Regions from separate parts of the Dyadobacter subterraneus genome, predicted to be linked through region 2. Evidence: riboswitches for the same ligand, from Rfam matches in the RefSeq annotation. Region 2 holds a riboswitch; each other region holds the start of a gene.
What was found. A riboswitch is a leader RNA that binds a small molecule or an ion and turns the genes downstream of it on or off. The one in region 2 is predicted to bind cobalamin.
Positions count from the first base shown of each region.

Region 1 (10,524 bases), 240 kb from region 2:
GGAAAAAGCAAAACTTACCGCATTTGGAAAAGCTTATAATTTCAAAGAAATTTTAGAAAGCGAAGACATCATAGCTGCATTTCAGCAATTTGTTCCGGTTCATGATTATGACAAAATGAACGCCGACTGGTGGCATTATTTACTCGAAGGCCATCAAAATGTAACCTGGCCAGGCGGTCAGAAATATTTTGCATTAAGCAGCGGAACCACCAGCAACAGCAAACATATTCCAGTCACAGACGATATGCTGGATGCGATCAGGAAAAGCGGTACACATGAAATCATGAATCTGAGTGCATTTGATTTACCCGCAGAGTTTTTTGAAAAACAAATCTTAATGCTTGGAAGCAGTACCAATCTGATTGAAAAAGATGATCATTTGGAAGGAGAAATAAGTGGAATAAGTGCAAGCAATATTCCTAGCTGGTTTGGAGGTTATTACAAGCCAGGACGCGAAATTGCGGATATTAAAGATTGGGATGAACGTGTTAAAGTCATTGCAGAACAGGCACCAGATTGGGATATTGGATGTCTGTCTGGAATTCCTGCATGGATTGAGTTGATGCTGAAAGAAATTATCAAAAAGCATAACTTAAAAAATATCCACGAAATCTGGCCAAATCTCCAGGTGTATACAACAGGCGGCGTTGCGTTTGATCCTTACCGGAAAAGTCTGGAAAAATTATTTGCTCATCCCCTGATTTACATCGATACTTATCTGGCTTCTGAAGGTTTTATTGCCATACAAAACCGGCCTGAGACTTCTTCAATGGCTTTATTTACCAACAGCGGAATTTTCTTTGAGTTTGTACCGATGGAAGGCGACAATATTGATGAAGATGGTTTGGTGAAACCGGATGCAGAAATATTTGCCCTTGAAGACGCAGCAGAAGATGTAAATTATTGTCTGCTGATTTCTACCGTTTCCGGAGCGTGGCGTTATATGATTGGCGATACGGTAATGATAACGGACAAATCAAGGGCAGAAATAAAAATCACCGGTCGGACAAAACATTATCTGAATGTAGTGGGTGAGCAACTTTCTGTTAACCAGATGAATGATGCACTTCGTGTTCTGGAAAAAGAATATGATCTGGTCATGACCGAATTTATTGCTGCCGCAGTTCATAAAAATGAAGAATTTATTTTGAAATGGTATATCAGTTCTGACAAGTTTCCAGATGCAATCAAAGTTGCGGAATCGCTCGACAATGCTTTACAAACCAGCAATAAAAACTATAAAGTTGCGCGTGGAAAAGCGCTAAAAGGCGTTGAAGTGGTACTTATTCCCGAAACTGTTTTTCATAAATGGAGCGAAGAAACTAAGAAACTGGGCGGACAGGTAAAAATTCCCCGGGTCATGAAAGAAGAAGATTTTATTGAATTTGAAGCTTTTGTAAGTCAAAATTCATAAAGCTGCTCTTTGCACTTCCAATAATCTCACTTGCTCGACTATATCATCAGGAGAAAGATATAGCCGGGCAATTTTTTGTTTATATTTCTCTGGTAATTCGGCGTGATTCAGGATAAAGTTTTTAGTTTGGATGATATAATTTCCCAGACCATGGGTAACAGCAAAAGTATCCGCCACCTTTTCTGCCTGCTGAATATATTTTGTTGAAAATAAGTACCCAAAACCAAATCTGATCATGCCAAAAATATTGCGATTATGATAATCCATAATATGCCCCAATTCATGCCCTATCCAGCCAATCAGGATATCCTTTGGAATTTGATGAATAGGAATTGCAGTATGTGTTAACTTAAATAAAGCGCTGATATTGATCTGATAACCACGATTTTTCTTTCCCGTGAACATTGTTCCAATTTTTGGCTGCGCCTGCATGACTGATTTTTTTATGTTTTGTTTAAACACAAAATCAATCGGTACATTTTGCAATTCGGGATAAAATGAAAGTGCTTTTAAAATTTCATTTTCGATCACTTTCGGGATTTTCTTGTTTTCCCGAAAATGGGTAAAATCTTCCGGATTGAATTGATCTTGATCAGCCATATCGTCTGCTACGTTAAGTAATTTACATTCAAGTAGCAAAAACCGATCCAAATCAATCTTTCAAGGTTTTTACATCTACTTTTCTCAGAATTTCCTTTTTGTCAAATAACAATCTCCAAAGTGCAAATGATGGTGTTTTGTCAGCAAGACAGGTTTTACAAATTTGTAAATCAGCAGGAACGTTATAGACAACTGTGGTATCATTAATCGGCTGAACATTATCGCTTAATGAGGTTGTATTACTTTTGGCACTATAAAGATATGCCTTTAAAAGCTCGGTTTCTTTCTTATCAAGTTCTGTATTTGTCGTATCATCAGAACCAAGCAATGAAATTTTTACGCCATACTTTTTTTCCAAAGCACCTATAATTGGGATTTCAGATGGGTTTTTACAAAGTTCGGCTGCCTTTTCCGGACTTTTCACCAGTGCTTCTTCTAATGATTTCTGCGCCAGTTTTGAGATTTTCTTTCCCCATTCGTCGACCGTATAAATAAGCTGGGTATTGGTAACACGCACGATTTTCGATTGCTTTATTTCATTGGACAATTCCTTGGTATTTTCAACACGGGTATTATTACAGCCAGACAAAAGCAATACAAAAGCCAGAATATATACGATACGATTCATTTTATTTTTATAAGTTAAACTGGTAAAAGCGTTACAAAAGCAGATTTCAACAAACAAAATCAGGGATTTTCCACACTTATTCTTCAACGTTAAATACAACTTTGTAATTCAAAACAGACAACGAACGTACGAAAAACATTCTTCAACCTAAAATGCGTATCTTTGTCGCCCGAATATGCAATGCCAAAAGACATTAACGCGATATGCAAGATAAATTAGAAGCCATAAAAGAACGTTTCGAAGAAGTTTCGCAACAAATTATACAACCTGAAATCGTTTCCGATTCCACTAAATATTCCAAATTGAGCAAGGAATATAAGGATTTGGGAAAGATTGTTGAACAGTACGCAATTTACCAAAAACTTCAAAAGGATATTGCAGGGACGAAAGATATGATCGTCAATGAAAAGGACGAGGAGCTGCGCCAGATGGCAAAAGAAGAATTGGACGAATTGCTTCCAAAAATGGAAGAAATGGATCTGATCATTAAAGAATTATTGATACCAAAAGATCCTAATGACAGCCGTAATATTATCCTTGAAATAAGAGGTGGAACGGGTGGAGATGAAGCTTCGATTTTTGCCGGCGATTTGTTCCGCATGTATCAGCGTTTCTTCGAAAAAATGGGTTGGAGATCGTCGATCATGGATTTTACTGAAGGTACCAACGGAGGTTACAAAGAGATTATATGTAAAGTTGAAGGTGAAGATGTTTACGGTAAAATGAAGTTTGAATCGGGCGTTCACCGTGTTCAGCGTGTACCGCAAACGGAATCTCAGGGAAGAATTCATACCTCAGCGGCCTCGGTTGCCGTTTTACCGGAAGCAGAAGAAGTTGATGTTCAGATTAATATGAACGATGTGCGTATTGATACATTTATGTCATCAGGTGCTGGTGGACAGTCAGTTAACACTACTTATTCTGCCGTTCGTTTGACACACATCCCATCGGGACTGGTTGTTAGCTGTCAGGATGAACGTTCGCAGTTGAAAAATAAAGATAAAGCCTTGGGTGTTTTGCGCTCACGTCTTTACGAGATTAAATTGAAAGAACATAATGATGCTGTCAGTTCTCAGCGTAAATCCATGGTTGGAAGCGGCGACAGATCTGACAAAATCAGAACATATAATTACCCGCAAAGCCGGATTACTGATCACCGCATCGGTTACACCGTTTACAATTTGCCTGCCGTAATGGAAGGTGATATTGCAGAATTTATCGAGCGTTTGCGTATTGCTGAAAATGCGGAAAGAATGCAGGAAGGCGAAACAATTTAATTTGGGAAGTTCAGCTCCTTTGAAGCTTCCTGTTTATAGCAATTGCACTTGTTCCTCAGAGTTTTGGCTCCTTCGGAGCCTCCTGTGAATATTGTTGAATTCTTGGCCCAAACAGGAAAAAGGTAGATTACAGGTGACTCTGAAGGAGTCTGGATTTGGTTGCGAATATTAGTTTCTATAAAAAGGATATCCCTTTGGGATTGATTTGCTGAATTAATCAACAGAGAAATAAAAAAAGGCTTAAAAATGATAAATTCATTTTTAAGCCTTTTTTTATTTCTAACCAGGTTATTTACTTGTATAAAGCTGCTTATAAGTTTTCGCTTTATAATCTTCGAAAGACTCTTTTTTATTATAATTATCGCCAAAGAAGGTGATCACTTCATGAAATTCCTTTGCTTTCATATAACCTGGCAAAGGCTGGATCATTTGAAATTTGTCGTCGAGGAAAATCGTTGTTGGAAAACTTGGCTGATTATTTGTAAGCGCCAGTGCAATTTGATGAATGCCTTTTTGTCCTTCTGCAATAAATTCAAATTTCTGACTTCCAAGCGTTATGGCTTCTCTTTGTTCAGCATTCAGTTTTACGGCATAATATTTTTTGTTGATGTAATCAATTACCTCAGCATTTTTATACGTTTCCCGATCCATCACTTTACACCAGCCACACCAATCTGTATATAAATCAACCAACACTTTCCGCGGCTCTTTCTGGGTTTTCGCATAGGCTTCTTCAATGGTCATCCAGTGAATTCCTTCTTCTTTTTTTGTTACAGAATCTGTTCGGAAACTGGTTAATGCAAGAAACAGAATCAAAACCGAAGTAAATATGTAAGCTGATCGTCTCATAATTTTTTGATATACATTTTTAAAACGCATTTTTTGACCAAATAATTTTTTTATGAATTAATATCAGGCAATTTTATATTCAAATCTTACCATACACATATTCATTTGCGAGTAATCATTTGCTTGCGAAACAATCAACATTATTAATCATGAAAGTAAACAAAGTTATTCCGCTTATCCGAATTTTCGACGAAGCAAAGGCGGTCGAATTTTATGTAAACTGGCTGGGCTTTACAATTGACTGGACGCATCAGTTTGAGACCAATTTTCCGCTTTATATACAGGTTTCAAAAGAAGGGATTGTTTTGCACCTGACAGAACATCACGGTGACTGCACGCCTGGCGGGAAAGTATTTATTGACTGTGTGGGTTTAACAGAATATCATGCCGAATTGATCGAAAAAAATTACCGTTTCAACCGTCCGGGATTGGAAGAAGCGCCATGGAATGCCATTACAATGGAAGTTTCAGATCCTTTTGGAAATAAATTACTTTTCAACGAATCCAAAGAATAATTTTTTTGCCACGAATACACTAAATTCGTGCGTTCGTGGCAAGCTTATTTTTTTGTTTTATCTTTTGAAAAAGAGACTAACAAACCTCCACTTATAATCAAGGCCATTCCCGATAATGTGGTAATAGTTGGAATCGCCTCTCCCATCAAAAATCCAAATATCAAAGCAAAAAGAATATTGGAATATCCGACCGCTGCGACGCGTCCTGCTTTATCAAACGTAAAAGATTGTGTCATCATGATCTGGCCGATCATCGCCGTAATTCCCAGTGCAAGAAATCCCAGCCAGTGTTGCCAGGTTGCCGGCCATTTGAAAGTTCCGATTAGAAAGTCGAGCTGATCATTTGGGAAATAAGTACCGATTACGATTGAAAATATTGGCAGAACTATTCCGCTCAACATGAAGGAAAGCACAATAGCCCGGGTATCATAAACTTGTCCTAGCTGACGAATCGCCAGATAGGCAACAGCAGTTAATAATGCATTTCCCAATCCTATGACATGATTTCTGACCGACATCGAAAGATCCGGACGGAAGACAAACAGTATCCCGGCAAAGCCCAGTAAAATAGCAATCCACTCGGTAAAATTTAATTTTTCCCCCAGAAAAAGCCAGGACAGAAATGCCAGAAAAATGGGATAAGTATATTGATACGTGGAGGCTCGGCCTAATCCAAGATTTTGAATTGCGTAAAAAAGAAGATATAATGAAAGTGTTCCGACAACGCCGCGAAAAATAAGTAAGCCAAGTCTCCCACCTTTTTGCTTCAACGGTCGCTGCAAAATACTTGTTCCGATAAACAATACGCCAATAATATTTCGAAAGAAAACCAGCTGTACAATATGAAAATCACGACTCAGCCATTTTGAAATTGCAGACATTAGGGCAAAGAAAAAAGATGCCCCAAGCATCAGAAGAACACCTCTTTGTGGTGCTGAAAGTGAAAAAGATTTTGTGGTGCGGGTTAACAAATTGTCAGAATTTTAGGCAAAGATAACGCAACGATTTTAAGGAGAGCGCCATTTCAAAAAAACGATTATGTGACACCCGCATAATTTCGTTAACTTTACAAAGTTTTTGGTGCCGGAAGTTGAATCAAATCAACCATATGGCTTAATAGGGAATCCCGCGAAAAACGGGAGCTGTCCCCGCAACTGTAAGTCTTACAAAAAACTGATCTCATCTGCATAACCACTGTGAAAACGGGAAGGTACAGGATCAGCAAGACAAGCCAGGAGACCTGCCAGAAACATTCAGCGTTTTGATTTTCGGAGGAAAAATCATTTAATCGTTTTACTATGATGATCTTGAATTTTTACGGTGCGTAGCGGGCAAATTCGCTTTTATCTCCTGCTTGTGATTTTGTTGGTTAATGCCTTCGAAAATCAATTGATGGCGCAAAAGGATTCAATTCATCTGGATCCGGTGACCATTTATGGTTATGCGCCTGAACGTTTTATGAGCGGATTAAAAGTGCAGAAAATCGATTCTGTTACGATGGAACAATTTCGTTTCAGAAATATTACGGATCTGCTTTCTTTAAATACGCCCATCATTATTAAGAATTACGGTCCCGGACAATTAGCAACCGTTGCTTTTCGCGGGACTTCCGCAAATCATACTGCGGTGCTGTGGAATGGTCTTAATGTAAATCTTCCCACTTTGGGACAAACTGATTTTTCAACAATTCCGGTTGCAGGATTTGACCAGTTATCCGTTCAGTATGGTTCTTCCGCCAGTATTGTGGGAACTGATGCAGTAGGTGGAAGTATTTTGCTGGGAAGTTCCATGCCTCAGGCAGGACTGCAAGTTATGATTGGAAGACAGCAGGAAAGTTTCCGAAACAGCCAAACACAGGCAACTATTAAATACGGGACGAACCTCGCTAACAAATGGACTTTTGCGGGAAAAACCGCGGCATATGATGGCAGGATGAATAATCATTATCCGTATACTGAAAGGAATAAGAAACAAATGATTCCTTCCGAAACATTCCAGAAAGGTCTGGTTCAGGACTTATATTTTACAAAAAACAGCCATCAATTATCGGCACATTTTTGGCTTACTGATAATCAGTTAACCAATAATCCTGAAAATCTTACAGGCCGTGAATATACCGCAATAAAGTCTTATCGTACAATGCTGAGGTATCAGGTTGATAACTGGACGGTCAGAACTTCCTGGATCCGGGACATTGTTGATCATGCGGCAGGTGATTATTCAAAATTCGATCATGCAGTTACCGATAGAATCGGTGCCAGGTTTGAGCGTGCATTTGAATGGAAATTTAAAAATCTGGGAAATATTCAACTACAGGCGGGAGCAGAATTTACGCACTATATAACACACTTTACTGATTATGAAAAACCCGTTACCGCAGAGAATCGTGAAGATTTTTTTCTTCTGACACGCTGGCACGCTACTCCAAAATTCCTGGTCTCCATCAATCTTCGCCAGGCCTTAGTTACAGGATTTAATCCACCCTTTACACCTTCGCTTGGTGCCGAATATCGCTTGATTCAAAATAATATTAATTCATTAAAAGTCAGAGGTTCTGTTGGGAGAAGTTACCGCGTCCCAACTTTAAATGAACGTTACTGGAAAAGTCTGGGCAATCCAAATATTCGTCCTGAGGATGGTTTTAACAAAGAAATCGGTTTGGAAGGAACACATGTTGTCAGTTGTACTCACTCTTTTACGGCAAGTTTAACAACTTATCATAATCGCATTAATAACTGGACTTACTGGAATCCTGCGAATAATTTCCGCGTGGAAAATCTGCAATTGGTAGTTGCACGAGGCATTGAAACACAAATCGGCTGGAAGGGAAACTGGACCAATTGGAAAGCGGGCGGTAATTTGAATTATGCTTTTACAAAAAGCTCGCAGGAAAAGGTTTATGACGCATATGCCTCTGATATTGTCGGCAAACAATTACCGCACATTCCCTTACATTCCGGAAACGTAAATCTGTTTGTTCAATACAAAAAAATCCGGTTGACAAATCAATTACAATTTGTTTCAAAACGATACACTTTGGCTGATCATGCACAGTTTACACAGGGATATATTCTTGAAAATTTTCTGGTTGAAACCACCTTTGACTGGCGTGGAGCGGCCGCTTCTTTGCAGGGCAGAGTAAATAATATTACCAATTCTTTTTACCAATCCATTAATGGAAATCCCATGCCCGGACGTAGTTTTGCCATTAGCTTATTGTTTTCTTTAAAAACAACCAATCATTCGATATAAAACTTTCATCAGCACGACTAACAAATAATTATTTAAACGAATACCTTAATTGATAAAACAATGAAAAAACAATTATTCAGAATTCTGACAATCACCTCTATATCAGCAGTTTTGTGGTCTTGTAATCAAAGCGATCCTGTTCCAAAAGGTACTTATGTTCAGGGCGTTTTTGTAATTAATGAAGGAAATTTCTCACAGAATAATGGTTCTGTTTCATTTTTTGCAAGAGAAAACACTACTGCTGATGCGGATGTTTTCTCGTTAGTAAATGGAAATGCACTCGCCGGTGGTGTGCAAGGTTATGATATTGCAGGAGATCACGGATTAATTCTGGTTGATAATTCAGCAGCCGGACAAGATAAAATTCAAATTGTGAATGCCAATACATTTGCATCAGAAGCTACGATCAGTACTGATATTGAAAACCCACGTGATGTTGTGGCTGTAACCAATGATAAAGCCTACGTTACTTGCTGGAACACACTTAATTCAGATTATTCTTATCCGGTTGGGTACGTTGCTGTGGTTGATTTGGCGACTAACAAGGTTACCAAGAAAATCAGTACTGATAAAGGCCCTGAAAAGATGATTTTCTATAAAGACAAAGTTTTTGTTGGGGATAATTTTTATAGTGGTGGTACTAAGCTTACCGTTATCAGCACCTCTGCTGATGCAATTTTGAGTAGTATTTCTTTTAAATCAGCTCCAAATCCAATTGGCGTTGATGCGAACGGAAAATTATGGGTACAAGCAGGGATAGAATTATTTCGTTTGAATACTGAAACTTTTGCTATTGAAACAACTTTGAAAATCGGTACCGACGAAACTAAAAAACCAGAAAATTTTGCAATGGCTTCTGATCTCTCAACGATCTATTTTGTTCTTTCGTACTCGGACGCAAATTACATCAGCCACGGAGCAACTTACAAGTTCTCGATTACAGATACTCAGGTTAACGTAACAACTCCTTTTGTAAATAGAATTTTTACGGGTCTGGCTGTTGATCCAACACAAGGATTAGTTTATGCAGCAGTTACGCCTTCGTATTCACAATCCGGTTATGCTGTTCGTTACCGTGGAGATGGTTCTCTGGTTGATTCTGTTAAAGTAGGCGTTGCTCCTACCGGATTTTTCTTTAAGCAGCTTTAATTTAAGCGAAACCGAAATAGTTCGAACAAAAAAATAAGTCAGCCTTTTCAGGTTGACTTATTTTTTTGATTATCTAATTTGATTTCAGTATTATTTCCTACTTAAAAAACCCTTGCGGATCAGGAAGTTTTGCTTTCAAAAGCTCTACAAATTCAATGTTCAGCTGACTAAAATCAAGCATTCTACCTTTGTGAAGTCGCTCCCAGGATTTCTCCGGTTCATTGCGATTGTAGTAAACGAGCGCAAGATTATATTGTCCCAAAGCATAAGTTGAATCCAGCGCAACTGCTTCTTCCAACAATTTATTCGCCTCGTCCAGATCTTCCTGCTGTTTGTTCATCGCATAAAGTTTAAGATCAACAGTAGAAAGATCAACCAATAAAGGAACATTATTCGATTGAAGATTTACACCACGACTTAACATACGCTTAGCATCTACCCAGTTTTCTCTCTGGTAACAAACTACGCCAAGTCCCCAATATGCCTCAACATTTTTGTCGTTCAGCAAATTAGCAAGATTGAAACGGTAACAAGCTGTGTCCAGAGATCCTTCCTGCAAATACTCCCAGGCACGCGCTGAAAAAAAGCTGCTGGCCTCTGGTCTGCTTGAAAATGATTTATCGCAATCACTTAAAAATTTAATTTCTTCGTCAATCTGCTGCGAGGTTTTGCTTTCCTCGCCAAATAAAGGAACTACGCGTCTTTCTTTTAATTCCAGCGGTCTTCTTTGTGAAATATTGGTATCAGAAACAGGTGCCGCACTCGCCAAATGTTTTTCCTGGGCAAGCCCAAGAACAGGTATTAAAAGAGCAAACCAAATAACAACGGATTCTTTCATAA
Region 1 is NZ_JACYGY010000002.1:1,136,390-1,146,913, reverse strand. Features, by position in the region: gene IEE83_RS30325 (GH3 family acyl-acid amido synthetase) at 1-1,414, shown strand, start outside; gene IEE83_RS30320 (hypothetical protein) at 1,409-2,014, opposite strand; gene IEE83_RS30315 (hypothetical protein) at 2,067-2,642, opposite strand; gene prfA (peptide chain release factor 1) at 2,846-3,919, shown strand; gene IEE83_RS30305 (thioredoxin family protein) at 4,208-4,768, opposite strand; gene IEE83_RS30300 (glyoxalase superfamily protein) at 4,918-5,283, shown strand; gene IEE83_RS30295 (DMT family transporter) at 5,328-6,254, opposite strand; cobalamin riboswitch at 6,345-6,545, shown strand; gene IEE83_RS30290 (TonB-dependent receptor plug domain-containing protein) at 6,676-8,535, shown strand; gene IEE83_RS30285 (YncE family protein) at 8,596-9,684, shown strand; gene IEE83_RS30280 (tetratricopeptide repeat protein) at 9,782-10,522, opposite strand.
Region 1: linked by a shared signal. The riboswitch ahead of IEE83_RS30290 (TonB-dependent receptor plug domain-containing protein) and the one ahead of IEE83_RS31340 (ABC transporter substrate-binding protein) in region 2 are both predicted to bind cobalamin.

Region 2 (10,524 bases):
TGTCGCCATCATAAACAGCAAACAAAAATGCCCGTTCCGAATTTGCATACGTCTTCAGATATTCCTTCTCATAATCCAGCGAACCTTCATACAGATAAGGAAAATCCCGAAAAACAGCAATCCGTAATTTTGCCAGATCATCAAAAACAGATTCTATGGCGTGGCCTTGTTTTGTTAGAAAGGAAAGAGACATGGGATTGGGGCTTTCGGCTGTCAGCTATCGGCTATCAGTTCTTCGCCCGTTTTAAATTTTAGATTTACTTGAAAATGGTAGTGCCTAAAAATAATTACTATCCAAAGTCTGACAGCTGATTGCCGAAAGCCGACGGCCTAAGAAACCAGCTTAATCCAAAGTTCAAGATTGTAATAAGTCGTCACCCGGCTGATTTTTTGGTCTGTAACTTCCAAAAATGCAGCAGCTGGCAGAACATATTTTTGTCCGTGTGCCTCCGGGAAACCTTCGTCACCTTTTTTATAAATTCCATTTACGACAAATTCAACAGAAACTCTTTTGTCGGTTGGCTCGGTAAAAAACACCATGTCCGTCAGCGTTTCTTCATACGAATCGTCCATCATTTTCATGAACTCCGTAAACATTTCGATTCCTACTCTTACTTCTCCCTGGTTAGGTTCATGACGAACTTCCGGGTGAAGAAGAGCGAGCATCCCTTCAAAGTTTTTTTCGTTGAATGCGTTATAATATTGCTTTACGATGTCTAATGCGGCCATTTTAGAAAGAAATTTAGTCAAAACGTATTTACAAAGATAGTTTTCGTCTTAGTGATTAAAAGGATTTCTGGTCAAAGAAACCTGTCCGTTCGCATCTTTTTCATATTGGGCAATACAATTCTTCTGAAACTGAGCATCGAAATTTGGCTCTTCCAAAACAAGCGAAGCAGGTGCCGGTTTTCCTTCCTGAAAAAAGAAGACCTTGGTATTTCCGTATTTGGTATAAGGCATTAGATCACCATATTTCTGCATTTCTTCCCAAGGTTCGCCTTGCACTGTGACGGCATAAATACGTAAAATAGGCCCGGTATTATTTGGATTCCGATATAACGCAACTTCCTTGAAATTTCCTTTTAGATCATTTACAGTCGGTTGAGAACTCGAATCATAAATGATATAACCGACTAAAAGGGCAATAACTGCCGCAATGATATATTTAACTTTCTTCATAATTTTTTTAGGTTACACAGAGAACCACGGAGATAAGGGGAGGGACACAGAGTTTTTGTTTGTTGTAGATAAAAACTCTGGGTATCTCTTCATTCCTCTGTGGCTCTCTGTGTAACCTCAGAAATTAGAAACAAATTCATTTATCAGAAACGCCAGCACTTTCGAAACTGGCCATTTCGTTTAAAAATGCTACTGCACTTTTGAGCAACGGATAAGCTACCGCACAGCCCGTCCCTTCACCCAGACGCATATCCAGATTCAGCAAAGGTTTGACATTCAGACTTTCAAGCAAAAGCTGATGGCCTTTTTCTTCTGACTGATGGCAAAAAATGGCGAAATCTTTTATTGCAGGATTTAATTTTAAGGCGCATAAAAATGCCGACGAAGCAATAAAGCCGTCAACCATCAAAATCATTTTTTTCTCAGCCGCTGCCAGGAAAGCGCCGCACATCATTGCAATTTCAAAACCACCGAAAGTTTGTAAAATCTGCAAGGGATTTATTAAAACTTCTGTATGATTTGAAATTGCTTTTTGAAGAATTGTAATCTTGTTTTGATATTGATCCGGATTAACTCCGGTTCCTTTTCCTACGCAATCTTCAATCGGAATATCAAGTAATTTGCTCACGATCACGGCAGCAGAGGACGTATTGCCAATACCCATTTCCCCAAAACCGATCACATTACAGCCTGTTTTTGTAATGTTTTTCACAATCTCTTTTCCTTTCTCAATCGCCCGCTGACATTCTGTTTCTGTCATGGCAGATTCCGATAGAAAACTTTTGGTACTGTGATTAATTTTTGCGTCAATAAGTTTTTCATTAGGCTCGAAATCATAGTCAACTCCTGCGTCAACCAAAGCTAATTCAATGCCATTTTGTTTGGTAAAAACATTAATCGCAGCACCGCCGTTGAGGAAGTTTAAAACCATTTGAAAAGTAACTTCGGAAGGGTAGGCACTCACGCCTTCATTGGCTATTCCATGACTTGCAGCAAAAACGACTATATGTGGTTTTACTAAATCTGGTGTCAAAGTTTCCTGAATTAAAGCAATCTGCAAAGCCACTTCTTCCAATTTCCCAAGGGCACCTAGAGGTTTTGTCTTATTATTTATCTTATGCTGTATCTGTTCTGGTAAAGTCATAGTTCTATTATAAAGGTTGCACAGAGAACCACGGAGATAAGGGGAGGGACACAGAGAAAAGATATTAAAACAAAACTCTGTGTATCTCTCCTTAACTCAGTGGTCCTCTGTGTAACCTACCTTTTTAAATTTAGCGGTAAGCCGGATACCATGAAGATGGCCTCATCAGCTATTTTAGCCACATATTGATTTGCCCAGCCCTGCAAATCCGTAAACTTTCTTCCAATCTCCGTTTCCGCATGAACGCCCATGCCTATCTCGTTTGAGATGATGATGAAAGTGCCGGAAAGCTGCGCGATTGCATCGATTTCTTCTTTAAATACAGCGAGCGATTGTTCGATATCGTTATCAAAAGCGACAAACAAATTCGTCAGCCAGAGCGTCACACAATCAATAACGACAACCTGATTTTCGATAGGAAGTTTGTGAATATTTGTTTCCGATTCATAGGTGGTCCATTCAGGTCCTCGTTCGTTTTTATGCAATTGAACACGTTCGGCAAAATTGTCGTCCCAGATATGTGCCGTCGCGACATATACCGGAGATTTGCTGAGCTGCAAAGCTTTTTCCTGTGCAAAACGGCTTTTTCCACTGCGTGCCCCTCCGGTGATGTAGATTATCATTTTTCTTCAGGTGCTTTAAAACGTTTGTATAAAAACAACTGCCATTTCTCCTCTGCAACGCCGGCTTTGTCCATTTCAGCTCTTGCCAACGTGAAAAATAAATCAGATAAACGGTTGATGTAGGCTGGGATCGCTTCGTGAACAGTATCTGTTTTGATCAAAGAAACCAATCGTCGTTCGCCTCTGCGCATTTGTGTACGTGCCATATGGCATAAGGCCGAAACTTCATTTCCACCCGGAAGTAAAAAGTAATCCGAAGGTGAAGTCATTTCCGATTCCAGCGTATCAATCCAGGTTTCACAAAACTCGGCACCATCTTCGGGCATCGGATTTTTATTCTCTTTTTTGGCATCAGAAGGGCGGGCTAAATGCGACATCATATCCATCAGATCTTTCTGAATTTTATGAAGATTTGGCTGCCAGGCGTGTTCATTTCCCAGTTTTACACGAAGCAACCCGATCGTTGAATTCGCCTCATCCAAAGTCCCGATACATTCAATCCGGACATCATCCTTTGAAACACGACTTCCGCCGAATAGCCCTGTTGTGCCTTTATCGCCTTTTTTAGTATATATTTTCATTGATGAGAAATCATTTTTTTAATTTATTTTATCTTTTTGATATGTTGTAAATCAGCGAGCAATTCGCTGATGTTCAGATATTTTTTAGTGATTAATCCGTCACTAAATATCCAGACAGGATTTTCTTCACCTTCCATAACTTCAATTTTGTGCAGCAAATCAGGATCGTCACTTACTACAAAATCTTCCCGTTGAAGCGCGCGTTTTGTCCAGAAAACAAGATTGCTTTTTCCGCGTAAATAAATAGGAGTGGATGAGGCTTCCTTGTGAATTGTAAATGTGCCGGTATTCCGGTCGAAGTGGAAGCCGTTTTTGATAAAAGCCGCTTCAAAACTTCCGTTCAAAACCAGATCTTCCGGTACGCCAGAAACGAGTTTTCCATCCGGATGCATGAGCCAAAGCTTGTCCGCAGCTTGAAGCGCCAAATCCAATTCGTGTGTGGAAAGTAAAATTGCCTTATTGGTTTGACGGGCGAGATTATGCAGCAATCGCATCATTTCCACACGGTTCGGCAGGTCAAGATGGGCGGTTGGCTCGTCCAGTAAAATCAGTTTGGTATCCTGCGCTAATGCTCTGGCCAGCATTACTTTTTGCCGCTCGCCATCACTCAATTCGTTCATTCGTCGCTCGCCATAACGTTTTGTATCCGTAGCGTCCATCGACCAATCGATTTTTTTCTTATCAATTTCAGAAAGTGTGCCCAGCCAACCGGTGTAAGGCGTTCTCCCCAGCGCTACCAATTCTCTGACTGTCAAATTTCCTGCCTCAATCCGCTCAGTTAAAACCAGACTTAATTTTTGCGCAAGGTCAACAGGTTTCAGATTTACCAAAGATTCATTATCAATTATAATTTCTCCGGAAAGTGCGGGCTGCAAGCCTGAAAGTGTTCGCATAAGCGTTGACTTTCCCGCGCCATTTGGACCTAATAAACAAACCAGTTGCCCCGGCCATAAGTCCAGATTCAGAGCTTCTGAAACGATTCTGGGCTCTCGTTTTCCGGTTTTATAACCGATGGTCAGGTTCCGGGCAGATAGTAGCGGCGTATCGTTCATGAGAAAGAAGAACGTAAATTGTTGCGACTGACAATAACCCAGATCACAACCGGCGCGCCTAATAATGAGGTGACCACATTAATCGGCAGAACGGTCTGCGTTCCCGGCATCTGAGAAATAATATCACAAATGAGCATCAAAACAGTACCTACCAGACAACAGCAAGGAATTAAAATACGGTGATCGGAAGTGCCTAAAAGTGATCGGGTGATATGTGGAATCGCGATACCAACAAAACCAATCGGGCCGCAAAAAGCGGTGATACTTCCCGTAAGTAAACTGGTACTGGCCATGATAATGAAGCGGGTTTTTCCAACCGTCAAACCCATACTTCTTGCATAATTTTCTCCCAATAACATGGCATTTAGTGCCTTTGAAGAAGAAAAAGCGATGAGTAAACCAACGATCACGACGCCGGAGAGTACGTATAAATGATATTGAACAATGCCGCCAAGTGAGCCGAAAGTCCATAGAATATATTCCTGCAACTCTTCCGGCTGACTGAAATATTGCCAGATACTGATCACGGAAACCGTTATCGTCCCGACCATCACGCCGACAATCAATAAAATAACATTATCCTTAATTCTTCCGGCGATCAATAAAACCATGGACAAAACCAAAGCGGCGCCAAGCGATGCCATCACAACAATCAGCCAGCTCCCGGAAACACCCAATTGCCGGATTGCATAAATACTTGCGGTACTTCCGCTCGTAAGCATTACGGCTGCAACGCCTAACCCGGCTCCGGCCGTGATACCCAGTTCGGACGGGCCAGCTAATGGATTGCGAAATAAAGTCTGCATTTGAAGTCCGCTGACGGATAATCCGCAGCCCACAATGATGGCCGTAATCGCTTTTGGTAAGCGTATTTTTTCAATAATAAATAACCATGCGGTAGTGTCCGATTCTCCCAAAAACACAATTCTCACCACTTCACCAAACGGAATGCTTACCGACCCCAGCATGATATCCAGCAGAAAAAAAAGCACAGCCAAAACCGACAGAACAATAATGATCAGCCGACGGGAATTGGAATAAGATTGAGAAGAAATTTGCATAACTAGTATTTTAATCGGCCCAGAGTTCGAGTGGCAAGAGCCGGAAGCTGACCGCCGATTGCCGACCGCCTAATTCACCTGCTTATAATAAACCAGCTCATGCTCCGGTAATAATTCCGGATGCAGGATTTTGATCAGATCCGACAAAACAATCTGCGGATTCACAGCACCCGATTCCCAATAATCATTCGAACCGCGGTTGTTCACACGTTTATTATAGCTGTAAATCTGTCCGGATTTATAAGCTTTGAAATCGGTATAACGAGGATCTTTCGCAAGAATTTCTTTTTTGTTATCGTAGTTGCTGATCCCGACATTCAGCCAATAATCAGCTGTCAGAGCGATCGGGTAAACGGCTTCAAAATTTAACGCCAGACTTCCCGTTGCTTTGGTATTATTCCAATGATAATCTGCGCCGGCATCCCGGAAAAACTGCGCCATATAACTATTTCCATTCGGGACAAACCATGAATCTTTGGAATTCATACCGGTAATGATGCTCGGTTTTACTTTCACTTTTTGAGATAATGCCGCAAGACGTTTGTATTCCTCTTCCATTTTGGCAAATTTCTTGTTGACAAAATCTTCACGATTTAGCAGCGCTGCCAAAAGTTTAACCCACTCCGCACGGCCCAATGGTGTAGTTTCAACCCATTCAGAATTAATCAAAACAGGAATTCCGGCAGCGTTCAAAGTTGTATACCGCTCCATTTTTGAAACCGGACTGCCCGTGGTCATGATCAAATCCGGGTGCATGGTAATCAATTTTTCCTCATTCAACCCCTGATCTTTTCCAACTTCGGCAATTTTGCCCGCCTCAATTTGTTTGATAATTTCCGGGTTGGAAACATATTTCAAATTGCCCAGTCCGGTTACAATTTTTTCTTCTCCCAAAAGTCCAACCAACCCTACGTGCATGGACGACATCGCGACCAGACTACGAATTGGAATTTCAATAAACTGGCTGTTTGAATATCCTTTCGGCTTTTTTGTGCCGCGTTGAAGCAAAACATATTTGGCCGTATCGGTGCTTTTTTCAAACGGACTTAAAACATTGATCACCTTAAAATTATCGTGGTATTCGATCGTGAAGCCCTTGGCATGATGAATCTGGATTTTTTCAGAAAAATAGTCTTTCCCCGAAGAAGCCGTTTCTGCACTTTCAGTGAGATTTGAAGAAGTACCGCAGCCTGCTAAAAATAGCAGTGGGATAAATAATAAAGCCGCAAACTTCGCAGCTGCAATAAAAGTGGAAATGCACGCAAAGTCATTGCGAACTTCCCAAAAGGAGGTCTTCTGTTTTTTTGTCATTTGTGCTACCAGCCTTTCTTCCGAAAGCTATGCGTATTAAGTGAATAAGGCAGGTCTTCTGACTCGTTCCATTTCCCCTGACGCCTTCCCGGGGTGTAATTTTGAATGATAGAATGTGTGAATTAGAGAATGTGTTGCAATTGGCCATCATTCACTGATTCTATCATTCAAAATTCAATCATTGTCCCCAGTGGCAATTGTCATGAATGTTTTTATGAACTTACAGCAGCGGAGACTGTTCCGGACTTGCACCGGTATTCCCTTTTAAAGTAACCGGATTTTCGCAAATCCGGGATACTACCCTGATGAATGCAAAACTACTAAGATTTATGTGGGGTTTTTGATTTGTTGTAATAAATCTGATGTGTGTATTTTCTATTGATGAAATAAGCTAGGTATAAGAGAAGGCAAGAATAGATGTCACCTTTAAAACTTGACTTCTCTGGAGAGTTAAGAATAAAATCCCAATTATTTATTTCAAATCGGTTTCACGTGTATTTGGATACTGTACCATCGGTACATTTCGTTGGTAGCAAAGATGTAACTCGTGCCACAAAGCGTTCCCGATAGGAACGCCTCGTAATTAACCTTAAATGTTTTCTACCTACAAGATCTGCCGATGGCAAATAAGCATTGTCGTTAAATTGGGATCTTATCAAAGGAAATGATAAAAAAACAAACTGATAATCAAGACGGTTACAAAACAAACCTTATGATTAATCCATGCTGCTTTCCGAATTTCCCCCGACTCGATAATCCGTTCCTTCTCCCCGATGAAAGGTTTGTCAACCCACTTTCCATGATATACATTTGGCCCGCCGAAACGACAATTAAGAATTCCGGCCAGTGCAGATTCCGGATAGCCTGAATTTGGACTTTTATGTTGGTTTCCGTATTTGAAGACGAATTGCAGACCGCGATAATTTCCTGTTACAATCACCATAAGCAATGCCGTAATTCGTGCCGGGATGAAATTCGCAACGTCGTCCAGTCGGGCAGCGAATTTTCCGAATTGCTCGTACTTATCGCTGCGGTAACCGATCATGGAATCCAAAGTATTGATCATTTTGTAAACCATCATGGCCGGAACGCCTCCGATTGCGTAGAAAAATAATGGCGCAATAACACCGTCGCTAAGATTTTCCGACATGGTTTCAAAAACCGCTATCCGGATTTGCTGGGCAGTTAACTGCGAAGTATCCCGGCCAACGATGCGCGACAGTTGCTTTCTTCCTGCTTCCAATCCCTCTTTTTCCAAAACTAAAAACACATTTTGACCTTCGGTGATTAAAGCATTATTTGCTAATCCATACCAAACCCAAACGCTGTTGACGGCGATGAAAAGCCACATATTTATGTTTAGAAGTCTCTTATTTAGAAAATAAAAAAAGAAAAATGTGAGCAGACAAAGACTTGTTGCTAACAACATTCCTTTCAAAAATCGAGATGAATTTTTATTTAAAAGTTTGTCGCCAGATGCAATAGCATTTCCAAATACACGAACCGGATGCGGCCAGTTGTCAGGATCGCCGATAATTAAATCCAGAATGTAACCGACAATCAACGGAGCTATGATCAATAATTTCTCCATTCTTCGAGGGCTTCAATGAATAGATTATTTTTTTCAGGCGACAGGGTAGCGATCCGAAAATGTTGTTTTGTTAAATCTCTGAAATTACTCGCATCACGAATTAAAAGTCCATATTTTTCGATCAGGAATTGTTTGAGTTCCGCTGCGTTGCCTTTCAGTGTTTCTGCCAGGAAAAAATGTGTAGCACTTTCATGAATTTTCAATATCGGATTTTGGCTGAGTTTTTCTGTAAATCTTTCTTTTTCGGCTAGTAAACCATTTAAGGGGATTTGAATTTGCTGGTAGTTTTCAAAAATAAATTTCCCGGCTTGCAGCGCCATCGTATTTACTGTCCACGGTTGTTTGATACCTTTCAATTTCGAAATTAAATCCTCCGAAGCGACAACATAACCCAATCGTAACCCTGGAATCGCATAAGCTTTGGTAAGCGAATGCATGATCAACAGGTTTGGATAATGGTTAATTAAAGATATCGAAGAATTGATTTGCACTGTGAAATCGATAAAAGCTTCATCAACGACGAAAAGCGTTTCAGGATTTTGCTGAACCCAACTTTCGAGTTGAGAAAATGATTTTCCCGTAGGGTTATTGGGATTACAAATGAAAACCAGATCGGTTAACAATGTAGGAAATTCCTGGATTTTAGACCAGGGCAAAAAGGTCAGATCGTGTTGATATAATTTGCATGCGTCTTTATATTCAGCAAAAGCGGGCGTGACAATGGTTGTTCTTTTTCCCGCAAAAGCCTGCGCGATCAGATAAATGCTTTCTGTCGTTCCGCTGTTAATTAAAATTTGTTCGGGATTTAAATGATGATGAAACGCAACCAATTCACTCAAACTTTCAGCCATCACTTCCGGATAACGGTTTATCGCCGACCATTGCTCAAAAATATATTCTTTCAAACCCGACGGTTCACCTCCGTACCAGACATTGGTACTGAAATCTGCGATGATTTTTTGGGCATAACGGTACGAGTCGTCGCCGTGGCCTTGTAACATAGATTTTCTATTTATTCCAGACTTTTATAAATCATTTCCAAATCCACATTCGCGCGAATATGATCTGCCAGCCGGTCGTATTGCAATTCTTTAAATTGATTATAGTCGAAAGTTTCAGCAATCGTTTCTGTTGAAAAACCGGATAATAAATCTTCGATCACCACCGCGTTATCCAGAATACCATGCAGATAACTGCCCCAGCAATTTTCATCTAAAAAGTAGCCATCAGGTCTTCCATTTGATAAAACAGTAACCGGAGAATTAATTTCAGAAGTCGTTTCTCCCATATGAATTTCATATCCGGTACAAACTTCCGGATTTTTCCGATAACTGAAATGTTGCTGCAAGGTCGTTTTGACGGGCTTTAAAACCGTTTTTACAGGCAGTAATCCAAGTCCTGGCATCGATTCCAAGGAACCTTCTACATGATCAGGATCTTCAATCAGGTCTCCCATCATCTGATAACCGCCACAAATCCCAATGACTTTTTTGCCGTTTTTACGTGCGTTAACAATCGCCGCCGCGACGCCATTATTCTTGATCGTCAACAAATCATCAAGCGTATTTTTACTTCCGGGTATGATGATGATATCGGCTTTTGCAATTTCTTCCGGTTGTGAAGTATAGAATAAGTGTACGCGGGGATCTTTTTCCAGTCGGTCAAAATCAGTGAAATTAGACAGCCGTTTTAATAAAATGACCGCTACATTAATTTTTCCTTCCTTCGTTGTATTAAATTTATTTTGAAGCGAAACGGAATCCTCTTCTTCGATATGGATGTCTTTGAAAAAAGGCAAAACACCAACGACGGGAACGCCGGTTAATTCTTCAAGCATTTTTTTCCCATCTTCAAAAAGTCGTGAATCACCACGAAATTTATTGACGATAATTCCTTTGATACACTGACGTTCTTCTGGTGTCAATAAAGCAATGGTACCATAAACACTTCCGAAAATTCCGCCCCTGTCAATGTCTCCAATC
Region 2 is NZ_JACYGY010000002.1:1,374,245-1,384,768, forward strand. Features, by position in the region: gene IEE83_RS31300 (GNAT family N-acetyltransferase) at 1-193, opposite strand, end outside; gene IEE83_RS31305 (nuclear transport factor 2 family protein) at 331-729, opposite strand; gene IEE83_RS31310 (hypothetical protein) at 778-1,179, opposite strand; gene cobT (nicotinate-nucleotide--dimethylbenzimidazole phosphoribosyltransferase) at 1,316-2,323, opposite strand; gene cobU (bifunctional adenosylcobinamide kinase/adenosylcobinamide-phosphate guanylyltransferase) at 2,440-2,946, opposite strand; gene IEE83_RS31325 (cob(I)yrinic acid a,c-diamide adenosyltransferase) at 2,943-3,527, opposite strand; gene IEE83_RS31330 (ABC transporter ATP-binding protein) at 3,551-4,579, opposite strand; gene IEE83_RS31335 (FecCD family ABC transporter permease) at 4,576-5,640, opposite strand; gene IEE83_RS31340 (ABC transporter substrate-binding protein) at 5,710-6,951, opposite strand; cobalamin riboswitch at 6,983-7,271, opposite strand; gene cbiB (adenosylcobinamide-phosphate synthase CbiB) at 7,607-8,542, opposite strand; gene IEE83_RS31350 (pyridoxal phosphate-dependent aminotransferase) at 8,527-9,543, opposite strand; gene IEE83_RS31355 (cobyric acid synthase) at 9,555-10,524, opposite strand, start outside.

Region 3 (10,524 bases), 100 kb from region 2:
AAAATATCCAGATTTATTCCAGGATTTCCTGATGCTATTGTATGATGTTTGGTATCAATATAATCCGGTCCGCATTTGAATGGCTGCACATTCAACCCTCTGTTTTTCAAAGCCCGCAAAAGGCCGAGGGTAAGGGTGGTCTTACCGGAATTACTGGAAGGAGCTGAAATAAGAAAATGAGTCATGTTTTTTTGGGTTGCACAGAGAACCACAGAGGTAAAAAGAGGGACATAGAGTCTTATTTTGAGATAAGAAAAAACTCTGTGTATCTCTTATTACCTCTGTGGCCCTCTGTGTAACCTAATTATTTTAGAACGGGTAATATGATGTTGCTGCTGTTTTTTAGGTCGTGGTGAACTGTGATTTTGGCGGATTGGAAATCTGATTCGTTGGCTTCAAAAATGTTTATGAATTTTTGTGGGTTACGGTCTACCAAGGGGAACCAGCTGCTTTGGATTTGTACCATCACGCGGTGACCCTTTTTGAACGTATGCGCAATTTCGTTTAGTTTGAACGAAACTTTTTCAACTTTGTCTTTAACAAACGGCTCTGGTTTTGAGAAGCTGTTACGGAATTTTCCACGGAACACTTCTGCGCGAACCATTTGCTGATAACCGCTCATATCCAATGGTTTTGGTTGTCCGCGTTGCACTTGTGCCGGCAAACTATCAGGCCATACATCAATCACTTTTACAACAAAATCAGCATCCGTTCCGGTGATTGAAACGAAAAGATTTGCCGTTATTTCACCCGTTAAAGTCAAATCTGAGGTTAAGGAATCCGTTTGGAAATAAATTACATCAGGTCGGCGGGAAGCGAAACGCTGATCTTCAGCCATGTATTTATTATTCCGGTCGCCGCTGATTTCGTTGGTATAGGGAACAGGTTTGGCGGGATCGCTGATATAATCGGTAACCGCTTTTGCCACCTTCGGTTTTTCAGTTGAAAGTTTTCCTTTTGATTGGAAATAAAATGTTTCCGGCTGACTGTTTTTTGGTGGCCAAACTTCATAGTTTTTCCATTGATTGGAACCCGTTTCAAAAACGGTCGCTTCCGCCTGGTTAAATTCACCTTTATCTTTCAAATAAAAATTGAAAAACCTGGTCTCGATTTCATTCTGGTAGTATTGGTTTAAGTCTGCGCCAAACTGATAATCTGCAAAAGATTTCCAGCTAGGAGAGGCCCAGCCGCCGTGTGTCCACGGACCCATAACCAATCTCGTATTATTGTTTGGTGATTGTTTTTCAATGGCAGAATAGGTTTTCAAAGCACCGTACAAATCTTCGGCATCAAACCAGCCACCAACCACTAAAACAGCCGGTTTTATATTATTTAAGTGCTTTTTGATATTTCTGGATTGCCAGAATTCGTCGTAAGTATCATGAGAAGTAACTTGTCGCCACACACTTTTGGGATCAGAAAAATAAGCGTTGGTATTTGCTTTTTTTAACGGACCAAAATCAAGAAAATATTGATATGCGTCACTGAAATCGGCATTGAAAAATGGTTTGTAACTCTCTCCGTTCGCACTTTTCGGACCGTCGAAATGGCTGTAAAAACCGAAATTATCCATCAGGAAAAAAGCTCCGTTGTGATTACAGTCGTCTCCCAAAAACTCATCTGACATAGGTGCCTGCGGCGAAACTGCTTTTAAAGCCGGGTGCGCGTCAGGCAAAGCGGCTGAGGAATAATACCCGGGAAAGGAAATTCCATAAATCCCAACTTTACCATTGGAGGCAGTATTTTTTAAAAGCCATTCAATCGTGTCATAGGTATCACTGGATTCATCGACGTCTTGTTTTGTTTTTTTATTATCGATTGCCGGTGTCATTTCCCGGAAATTCCCTTCGCTTTTGTATCGACCACGCGCGTCCTGATAAACAAAAATGTATTTTTCTTTCATCAAAACACCATTCGGTCCGATGCGTGGACGGTAATTATTGACACCATACGGGCGACAGGAATAAGGCGTTCGTTGCATCAGAATCGGATACTTTTCGTCTGTGTCACGTGGTGTGTATATGGCGGTATAAAGCTTCACGCCATCCCGCATTTCAATGAATTGTTCCGTTTTTTGATAGTTTTTCCGGACCCAGCCCGTGTCAGGCATCGCCGCATTCTGGGCATCGGAAAGAAGTGGAATGAAAAATAGAAAGAGGTAAAAAATTCTGTGCTTCATAGGAGTCGGCGATTGGTGTTTATTGTTGTCTTAACAAAAATACATTAAGAATCGGGTTTGTTGGTATTTGACAATTTTTAAGTTCATGTTGATGGTTTTTGGATATTTACACAAGCCATTCCTATGGAACGAAGGCCATCAAGATTCATAATTTGTAGCTACCAACGAGCCGTCCCTTTGGAACGTTTTTATTTAGCGAGTCTATAATTTTATGTGATACATCTTGGCTACCATTTATTCGTCCAAAAGGGACGTTTGGTGGGTAGGAGTTGGATGCGTTATCCACCATTTCGTTCCTTAGGAACGTCTCGTGAATATCTCTTTTAAATTTCATATAATCATTTTCGTCTTTAACCCCACTTTCGCTTTCTTCTTCGTTTTTCTCCTCAACCATTTCCACGTTAACACCAATCCCGTACTGCTCGCAGCCAATCCACCAAGCATTAAAATGATCACTACAATATCCCAAAGCGGCCTTTTGTAGAGAAGAAAACTGAAATCCAGACTATGTAAACCGTTGTATAACCATCTTTCCAAACGACTTTTCTTCTCATGTTTTAATACAACCTGACCCGTTTTTAAATCAACATAATACCAGGTTTTTTCCGGCGTATTCATTTTGACACGCAATACCGGTAGACGTTTATCCTTATTTTTTGTGTAATAATAATCGTCATAATCTGTTAGGACTACGGCTTCTTCTAAACTTGCACCCGGGTTCAAATCCATAATATTTTTAACAAATGGTTTTGAAGGAAAAAGCGCAAAGGGTTTATTTTCGGAATTGTCAGCGGATAATAATTCTGTGTGCATTTCATCCTGATAGCCAATAAAATACGGTTTTCCCTGAATTTGTGTAAAGTGAATTTCCTTTAAAGCAAGATTGCTTTTGAATATTTTCGAGGCATTAACCGGACTTAGCGCAAAAAGTTTTGGACTGAAAATTCCGCCGGTCCATTGTTTATTTTCTTCCGGATTCAGTCTTGTAAAAGGCGCCCAATCCCAAGGTGTCATAGATAACAAACCGCTGAAAACCCAGGTGAAAGCGAAAATTCCAAAAACAAATCCAGTGTAATGATGCCAGCGAAACCACTTCTTTTTATACGGACTAAATGCCAGCGAATCTTTGTTTTTTCTTTTGTAACGGATAAAGCCCATGGCAATTCCGGCACTACACATTAGTGTCCCAAGCGAAGAAGTCCAGACAATGATATCATTCCAGAGCGGGCGGTTTCTCAATAAAACGGTTGGGTAAATCCAGTGCGGAATAGGGCCAAGCCAGGCTAAAAAGCGTTGTTTGACATTCACCATTTGTACTACTTCTCCGGTTTGTGTCGAAACATATACATAGGTTTTTTCGGGATCATTCATCTTAAACCGATGCACCGGCGGCTGATACCCTATGGATCGGGCGCCCGCCATCCACTGATCGATTTCAGTAAGTGTTTCAAGTTTTTCCGGCTGACATCTGTTTTTTACAAAAGCAATAGCCAGTTTTTGTGCGAGTATCGTATCGGTTGGTGCTAATAATTCGCCGTTATCTGCGTAGATCGCAAGATTTTTATTTTGAATGGTCGTGATGCGGTAGACAGGTCTTTCCAGTAACATGCCTAATCTGGCAGCTCTGAGCGTATCGGTGATATTTGCTTTTTGAAGTGCTTCGTTTAAAGTGAATTTTGTCCGGCTAAGATCTATAACCGGGAGATTTTGTAATTTTTCATTTTGCTTCATTGTCGGGTATTTGACATACATCATGGCAAAACCCGATAAAAACCAGATTACAAAAAGCAGACTTAATGCAAAGCCGAGGTAGCGGTGAAAAAGAAGGGTGTATTTTGTAATGGTTTTCATGTTGGGAGTTTGATATTGATATTTCGATTGGCAACTGGTAGTCGCCAATCGAAATGTTTGCGGTTAAATATTTCAGTGCGAGGCACCTTTCCGAATCTGGGCAGGGCGGCTTTTACTACAAATATTCCGGTGCGCTGCACCTTTTTAGATGCTGTATTTTAAGCTCAACAAGAAATTTCTAGTTGGTCCGGGTGAGAACTGGTTGGCAAAAATGGCATTCGCGAAATATTTTTCGTTTAATACATTGTTGATATTGAATCTTAAACCGACACGTCCAACGCGATATCCAAACGCAAGATCTGTTGTGGTGTAGCCATGCAATGCGTAATCATTAGCACTTGTGGTAAAAGTTTCGCTCATATAATTTGCTCCGGCACCTATACTCAAACCTTTTAAGGCAGTCGTTTGCAATTCATAGTTCAGCCAGGCGTTCAACATATTGGTTGGTGCAAAAGCCACTCGTTTTCCGGCAGCAGCGTTAATTTCTGCGGTTTTGTATGGCAAATATTTCGCTTTTGAATAAGTATAGCCAGCCGTCACATCCAGACCGGGCAGAAGATTTCCGCTGATTTCTGCTTCAAAACCTTTTGATTCTGCCGAACCGATGCGTTTGTAAATTCCACCTGGCAAAGCTTCCAGCTGATTATTTTTCCGCATGTAATAAAAAGCAAGATTGGCAGCCCATCTCGAAGATAATTCCAGGCGACTTCCTACTTCTCCCTGATATCCTGTTTCAGGGTCAAAAGTTTCTCCGTTTGGCGCTACTCGGCGCGAGGGTTTGAAGTAAGTTGAGTAAGATCCGTAAACAGACAAGGATTCTATTGGCTGATAAACCAATCCTGCACGGTAGGTTAAAGCTGCTTTTGAAATAGTAGACTTAGCTCCCTTTTCTGTCACATTTCTGTCAGCATCGACCAAATTCGTATAGTAAGTCCCGTCGAAAATATCGTAACGAAGACCAGCCAACGCTTTCAGATTTTCCGTGATTTTGATCCAGTCCTGCACATAAATTCCGTGAACATTTTCCATAGTTGCACGGTAATTTTTGTCTGTAAAATTGATATATCCCTGATTCAGAATTGGGTTGTTAACATCAATGGTCATGTTTTTTCCAGGGCCGTAAACATCGCCATTGTAGGTTTTTCTGTTCAAAAAACTTAGTGAATAACCAACCAGCAGTTTGTGCTCAATATTTCCGGTATTGAACTCATAAGTCAATTCCAACTGGTTTTGTAAAGGTTTTGTCAAGTGGTTAAAATAAAAAGGATATGACCGATTTATTGAATCCAGTGTAGCATTTGGCGTTAATTCTTCTGTTGAAAAGTAATTGATGTTATCATCGTAATAGGAAAGCTGATTTGAGATTTTCAACCTTTCATTAAACTTGTGAATGTATTTTAGCTGATAATCATAGCGGGTATGTTTCAGGAAATCGGCCGGGTCATTGTAGCGCGTATTAACATTCAAACCTGGTATTGTTTTGCTTCCTTCAAGCATTGGAATTCCGGCATCAGTATCATAAATATCTTTATTTGCTCCAACGGTCAGATAGAATAAATCTTTGTCAGTCGGGGTATATTCTAAGGCCAGATATCCATTGTTGGTATTCGAACCGGAATGACGATAGCCGTCTGTATCCGACATTCCAAAATCTATGCGGTAACGTAATTTATCACTGACCGCTCCACCGGCACCGGCACGTATACGTCTTGTATTAAAACTTCCATACGTAGCAGAAAAATCCGCTTTGAAATTTTCAGTAGGTCTTTTTCTGGCAATATTGATAATTCCACCCAAAGCGGAGTGACCGAAAAGTACCGAAGCTGGCCCTTTCAGAACTTCAATGCTTTCCACATTGGCAAGGTTCGTATTTGGTGCGCTGGTTGAGATATTATGTCTTTCGTCGCGAACACCATCAACCAGTAAAACGAAATTTGAAAAACCACGGATCGTAAAATGCTGAAAGCCACCATAAGTATTGTTTGCACGAACACCGGTTGTATTTTTCATCGCTTCACCCAGATTATCCGCGCCGCGTTGTTCAATAGTTTTTACAGAAACCGTCGAAGTGGTGATGGGCATATCACGTAAGGCAACGTCAATTTTATTTACCGAAGAAAAAGAGCGGTTTGATACCGAACTGATTACTACTTCCGACAATTCGTTGGTCTTACTATTCAGTTTGTATTGTAAAAGTGTTATCTCATTTTGCTTGATATCTATGTTTTCTTTTTTTACTTCATAACCAGTCCCACTCGCCAAAAATGTATAATTCCCAGCCGGAATATTTTTGATTTCAAAATGCCCGGATTCGTTCGTAATCGTGGCGAATGAGGTACCTTCCAAACGGACATGAATACCGATAATCGGCTCTCCTGTCTCACTTTGAATGGAACCGTTTAATGTTCCAAAATGGTGTGCAAAGACATTATTAATCAGGAAAAATTGAAATAATAAAGCGATTTTCAGCACACAACTGTACCGTTTTTTTTGAAAAATGAGATGGCCGTTTCCAGTCCGCGGGAAACAGTTTTTTTGCGTTTGCATACTTTTAACTTGTTTAGAGAAATGAGTTAAAAGCTCTTTACAGCATTTTACAATGCAAACGGAGAAAGGAAAAAAAGACAAGAAAAACGTTTAGAGTCGTACAAAAAGCGCACGACGATCCATGGCAAAATTGCCTGGATATACAAACACCAAACCTGACGAAGCTTCATTCCGCGAAAGCATTGTCAACAAAGAAAAGGCAGGTCTCCTGACTTGTAACATTTATACCGTCCTTCCCGGGGAATGAATTTTGAATGATAGATTGAGAGAATGATAGAATGGTGGAGTGCGCCAGATTTTGGAGCCGTCAGCCATTCTAGCATTCTCTCATTCAAAACTCAATCATTGCCCCAGTGGACATTGTTGATATAAACTTTTGATGTTACTTACAGTTGCGCGACAGTTCGTGATTTACACACGATTCCCTATTAATTCACTGATAGTAAAACCTTTTCCTGTTGGAAAAATAAAGAAAAGAACTTATTGAGGCGCAAATGTAGGGTTTTAAATGGAGTAATTGAAAGTTTTACGAAACGTTCCTATGGAACGAATGTCCGGAAGCTGATGGTTTTTCTACCAAAGAAATGTTCCTGCCGGAACATGATGGTTGAATAATGCTAATGTTTTCCTACCAACAAAATACTTTCACTTAGGAAATGTTTACGAGAAGGAATTCATTTACTTCATTGTCCCATCGGGACATTTCGTTGGTAGAAAGTGGCGATACCATCTGAACACTCGTTCCTTTAGGAACGTTTCGTGATTTTGTTTTGTCGGCTTGTTCCATCTTGGTTATTCGTTCATAAAAATGCGTGAATAATCTTTTGGCTCCTTCTTAATTTTCAATAGATTGCAATTCTAACACACTATAAATAAATGTATAATGGCTAATACCTACACACAAATTTATGTCCAATTTGTATTCGCGGTAAAATATCGGGAAGCTTTGATTCAACCTATTTGGAAGGAAAAATTACACAAATACATCACAGGTATTTTTCAGGAAAATCGCACAAAATGCTTCAAATTAACAGCATGCCTGATCACATTCATATTTTGGTTGGTATTAGTCCGCATCAATCGATTTCTTCTTTGATTCAAAACGTAAAAACTGAAAGCAGCAAATGGATTAAAACGCAGAATTTCTGTAAGTATCCTTTTGCGTGGCAGGAAGGTTATGGCGCTTTTTCATATGGAAAAAGTCAGGTGCCCGATGTAATCAGGTACATTCAAAATCAGGAAACACATCATCAAAAGAAAAATTTTATGGAGGAATACCGGAAGTTTTTAATTGCTTTTGACATTGATTGGAACGACCAGTATATTTTTAAGGAATTAGAATAGTAGCAAAGATTTTCGGAAGTCACGAAACGTTCCGAAGGAACGCGCAACAATAAGCAATGCATGTATTTTTCTACCAACGAAATGTTCCTATGGAACATGGTGGTTTAATAAGGATACGTTTTATATCAAGAAATGTTCTTGTCGGAACATGGCGATGGGGTTTGTCGTATCTTTCTACCAACGAATGTTCCTATGGAACAGGATTGTTAAATGATGAATATGTTTTCTGCCGACGAGATGTTCCTATTGAACATGTGCTAGGATTCGGCTTATTCTTTTATAGACGAGATGTTTGTATGTGACAAATTGTTAATAATGAGTATATTACATCAATAAGATGTTTTCATTTAGCAATGTTTTGCGATAAAGAATTCACATACTTAATTGTCCCATCAGGACATTTCGTCGGTAGAAAAACATAGCCAACCCACAACTTTCGTTCCGTTAGGAACGTCTCGTAAAAACCGCTTAAAACTTATTTCCGGCAAAATAATTTTGTCTCACTATAAAATTAAATAGTAAGTTTGCAGCCGTTAAGTGGTGTGTGACGCAAAATTTGCCGAACACTTAAAAGGGAATCCGGTGAAAATCCGGAGTAGTACCCGCTGCTGTAAGTTCACTAAAAAAGTCACAACATTTTTGCCACTGGGGATAATTTTGAATGATTTAATGAGTGAATGATAGAATGGCTGATAACTCCAAAATCTGGCGCGCTCCATCATTCTCTCATTCAAGATTCAATCATTCAAAATTAATCCCGGGAAGGCGTTGGGAGACTGAACGAGCCAGAAGACCTGCCATGTAACATCATATTCGGAATGCTTTCGGGAAAAAAGGCGTGAAGTTACTGGTTTGGCAGCGTGATTTTTGTTGCTGGGTTGCTTCGTATTGCATTTTCCATAAGTTGCCTGTGATATGGTAAACGGGTTTTTCTCAATAACTTATGTGAAAGGAAATGATCAATTATTTACTTATCGACTCTCTTCTTCTTGGAGTTCAGCATTCTTTTGAGCCGGATCATATGGCAGCAGTTTCTGTATTGGCAACGGAGAAAAACCAGAAGCCGAAGGATCGTTTGAAATTAATCTGGCGGTCGTCGCACTGGGCGCTTGGACATTCTTTGACGTTGATTCTTTTTGCTTGTCTGGTTTTGATATTGAAATCAGCAATCTCTCTGAACATTTCTGAAAAGGTCGAATTGGTAATCGGACCGTTGATGATCTGGCTCGGAATTGTAGCCTTCCGCCGGAATTTCAGAAAGCCTGATTTGACAGTTCAACCGGCAGCCGAACAAAAATTCAGCCGTTCTTTTTGGGTGGGCATGGTGCACGGACTGGCCGGAACGGGTGGTGCCTGCGCAGTAGCGTTGACCCTCGCCGCAAGTGATGCTTACACGGCAGTCTGGATCATTATTCTGCAAAGTTTCGGAATCATTTTCTCCATGTCTGCTTATGGTTATTTCTTCGCTTTTTCGATCAATAAATTTGCTGCGAAACGGGATCGCGTATTAAAAATTATTAATTACATAGTCGGGACTTTCTCAACTGTTATCGGACTGATAACATTATACGGCGCGTATGAAGGGTGAGATATTCTTCAAAAAGTCTGATTTCATAAGCTCAAAATCGCAATCATTTTTTATACATCCATACCTAATGAATTTCAATTTTTACCAAGCTACCATTCATCAACTCACGTTTGCAGGTCTATTAGCCATGACCGCCACTTTCTCCGCTCAAGCGCAGGAAGTGGTTTTATCTGATTCTACAAGAGAAAATATTTTGAATCCTGTGGTTGTAACGGCTACACGTTATGAAACGCGGAAAGAAAAAATTCCTCAAAAACTGGATATTATTACGCGCCAGGATATTGAAATGACGCCTTCAAATGACCTGACTGATATCGTAAGAAAGACGGCTGCGGTGGATGTAATCCAATATCCAAACTTGTCATCAGGAATTGGTATCCGTGGATTTCGTCCTCAGTTTTCAGGGTTAAACCAACGGACTTTGTTATTGATTGACGGCCGTGCGGCGGGTGCAACCAATTTGTCTCAAATCAATCTGAATGGCGTCGAAAGAATTGAAGTTTTGAAAGGGCCTGCTTCTTCTTTGTACGGTTCTCAGGCGATGGGTGGTGTTATTAACATCATTACCCAAAGATCAAAAGGCGATACGAAAGGGAACGGTTTTCTGGAATATGGAAGCTTTCAGTCGTACCAGGCTGGCTTGAATGCAGGTGGTAATCTGACGAAAAAGCTGGATTACGATATGTCTTTTTCCTATTTCGAAAGATCAAAAAATTACAAGATCGGGAAATGGAATTTGTTCCGTGATGCTTTTGATTACACCAAGGTCAGAAAAAATTACACAACTCAACCGGAGACGGATGTGGATGAAACCCAGACGGATGGTGCAACAAGGCCTTACACAAAACTTCATTATTTCACGGGTTCTTTAAGGCTTGGATATCAGTTAAATGACAATTGGAGAATTGATATTCGCGGCGATAAATTCCAGGCGAAAAATGTAGAATCGCCGGGTGAAATTTCTTCCGGTTCCACCGAGGCAAGTACAAAAGATGTTGATCGCGCAGCTTTTGAT
Region 3 is NZ_JACYGY010000002.1:1,478,628-1,489,151, forward strand. Features, by position in the region: gene IEE83_RS31795 (cobyrinic acid a,c-diamide synthase CobB) at 1-185, opposite strand, end outside; gene IEE83_RS31800 (CocE/NonD family hydrolase) at 305-2,179, opposite strand; gene IEE83_RS31805 (PepSY domain-containing protein) at 2,510-4,030, opposite strand; gene IEE83_RS31810 (TonB-dependent receptor) at 4,175-6,577, opposite strand; cobalamin riboswitch at 6,759-7,045, opposite strand; gene IEE83_RS31815 (hypothetical protein) at 7,227-7,364, opposite strand; partial or broken gene tnpA (IS200/IS605 family transposase) at 7,461-7,921, shown strand; cobalamin riboswitch at 8,443-8,737, shown strand; gene IEE83_RS31825 (sulfite exporter TauE/SafE family protein) at 8,877-9,509, shown strand; gene IEE83_RS31830 (TonB-dependent receptor plug domain-containing protein) at 9,637-10,524, shown strand, end outside.
Region 3: linked by a shared signal. The riboswitch ahead of IEE83_RS31810 (TonB-dependent receptor) and the one ahead of IEE83_RS31340 (ABC transporter substrate-binding protein) in region 2 are both predicted to bind cobalamin.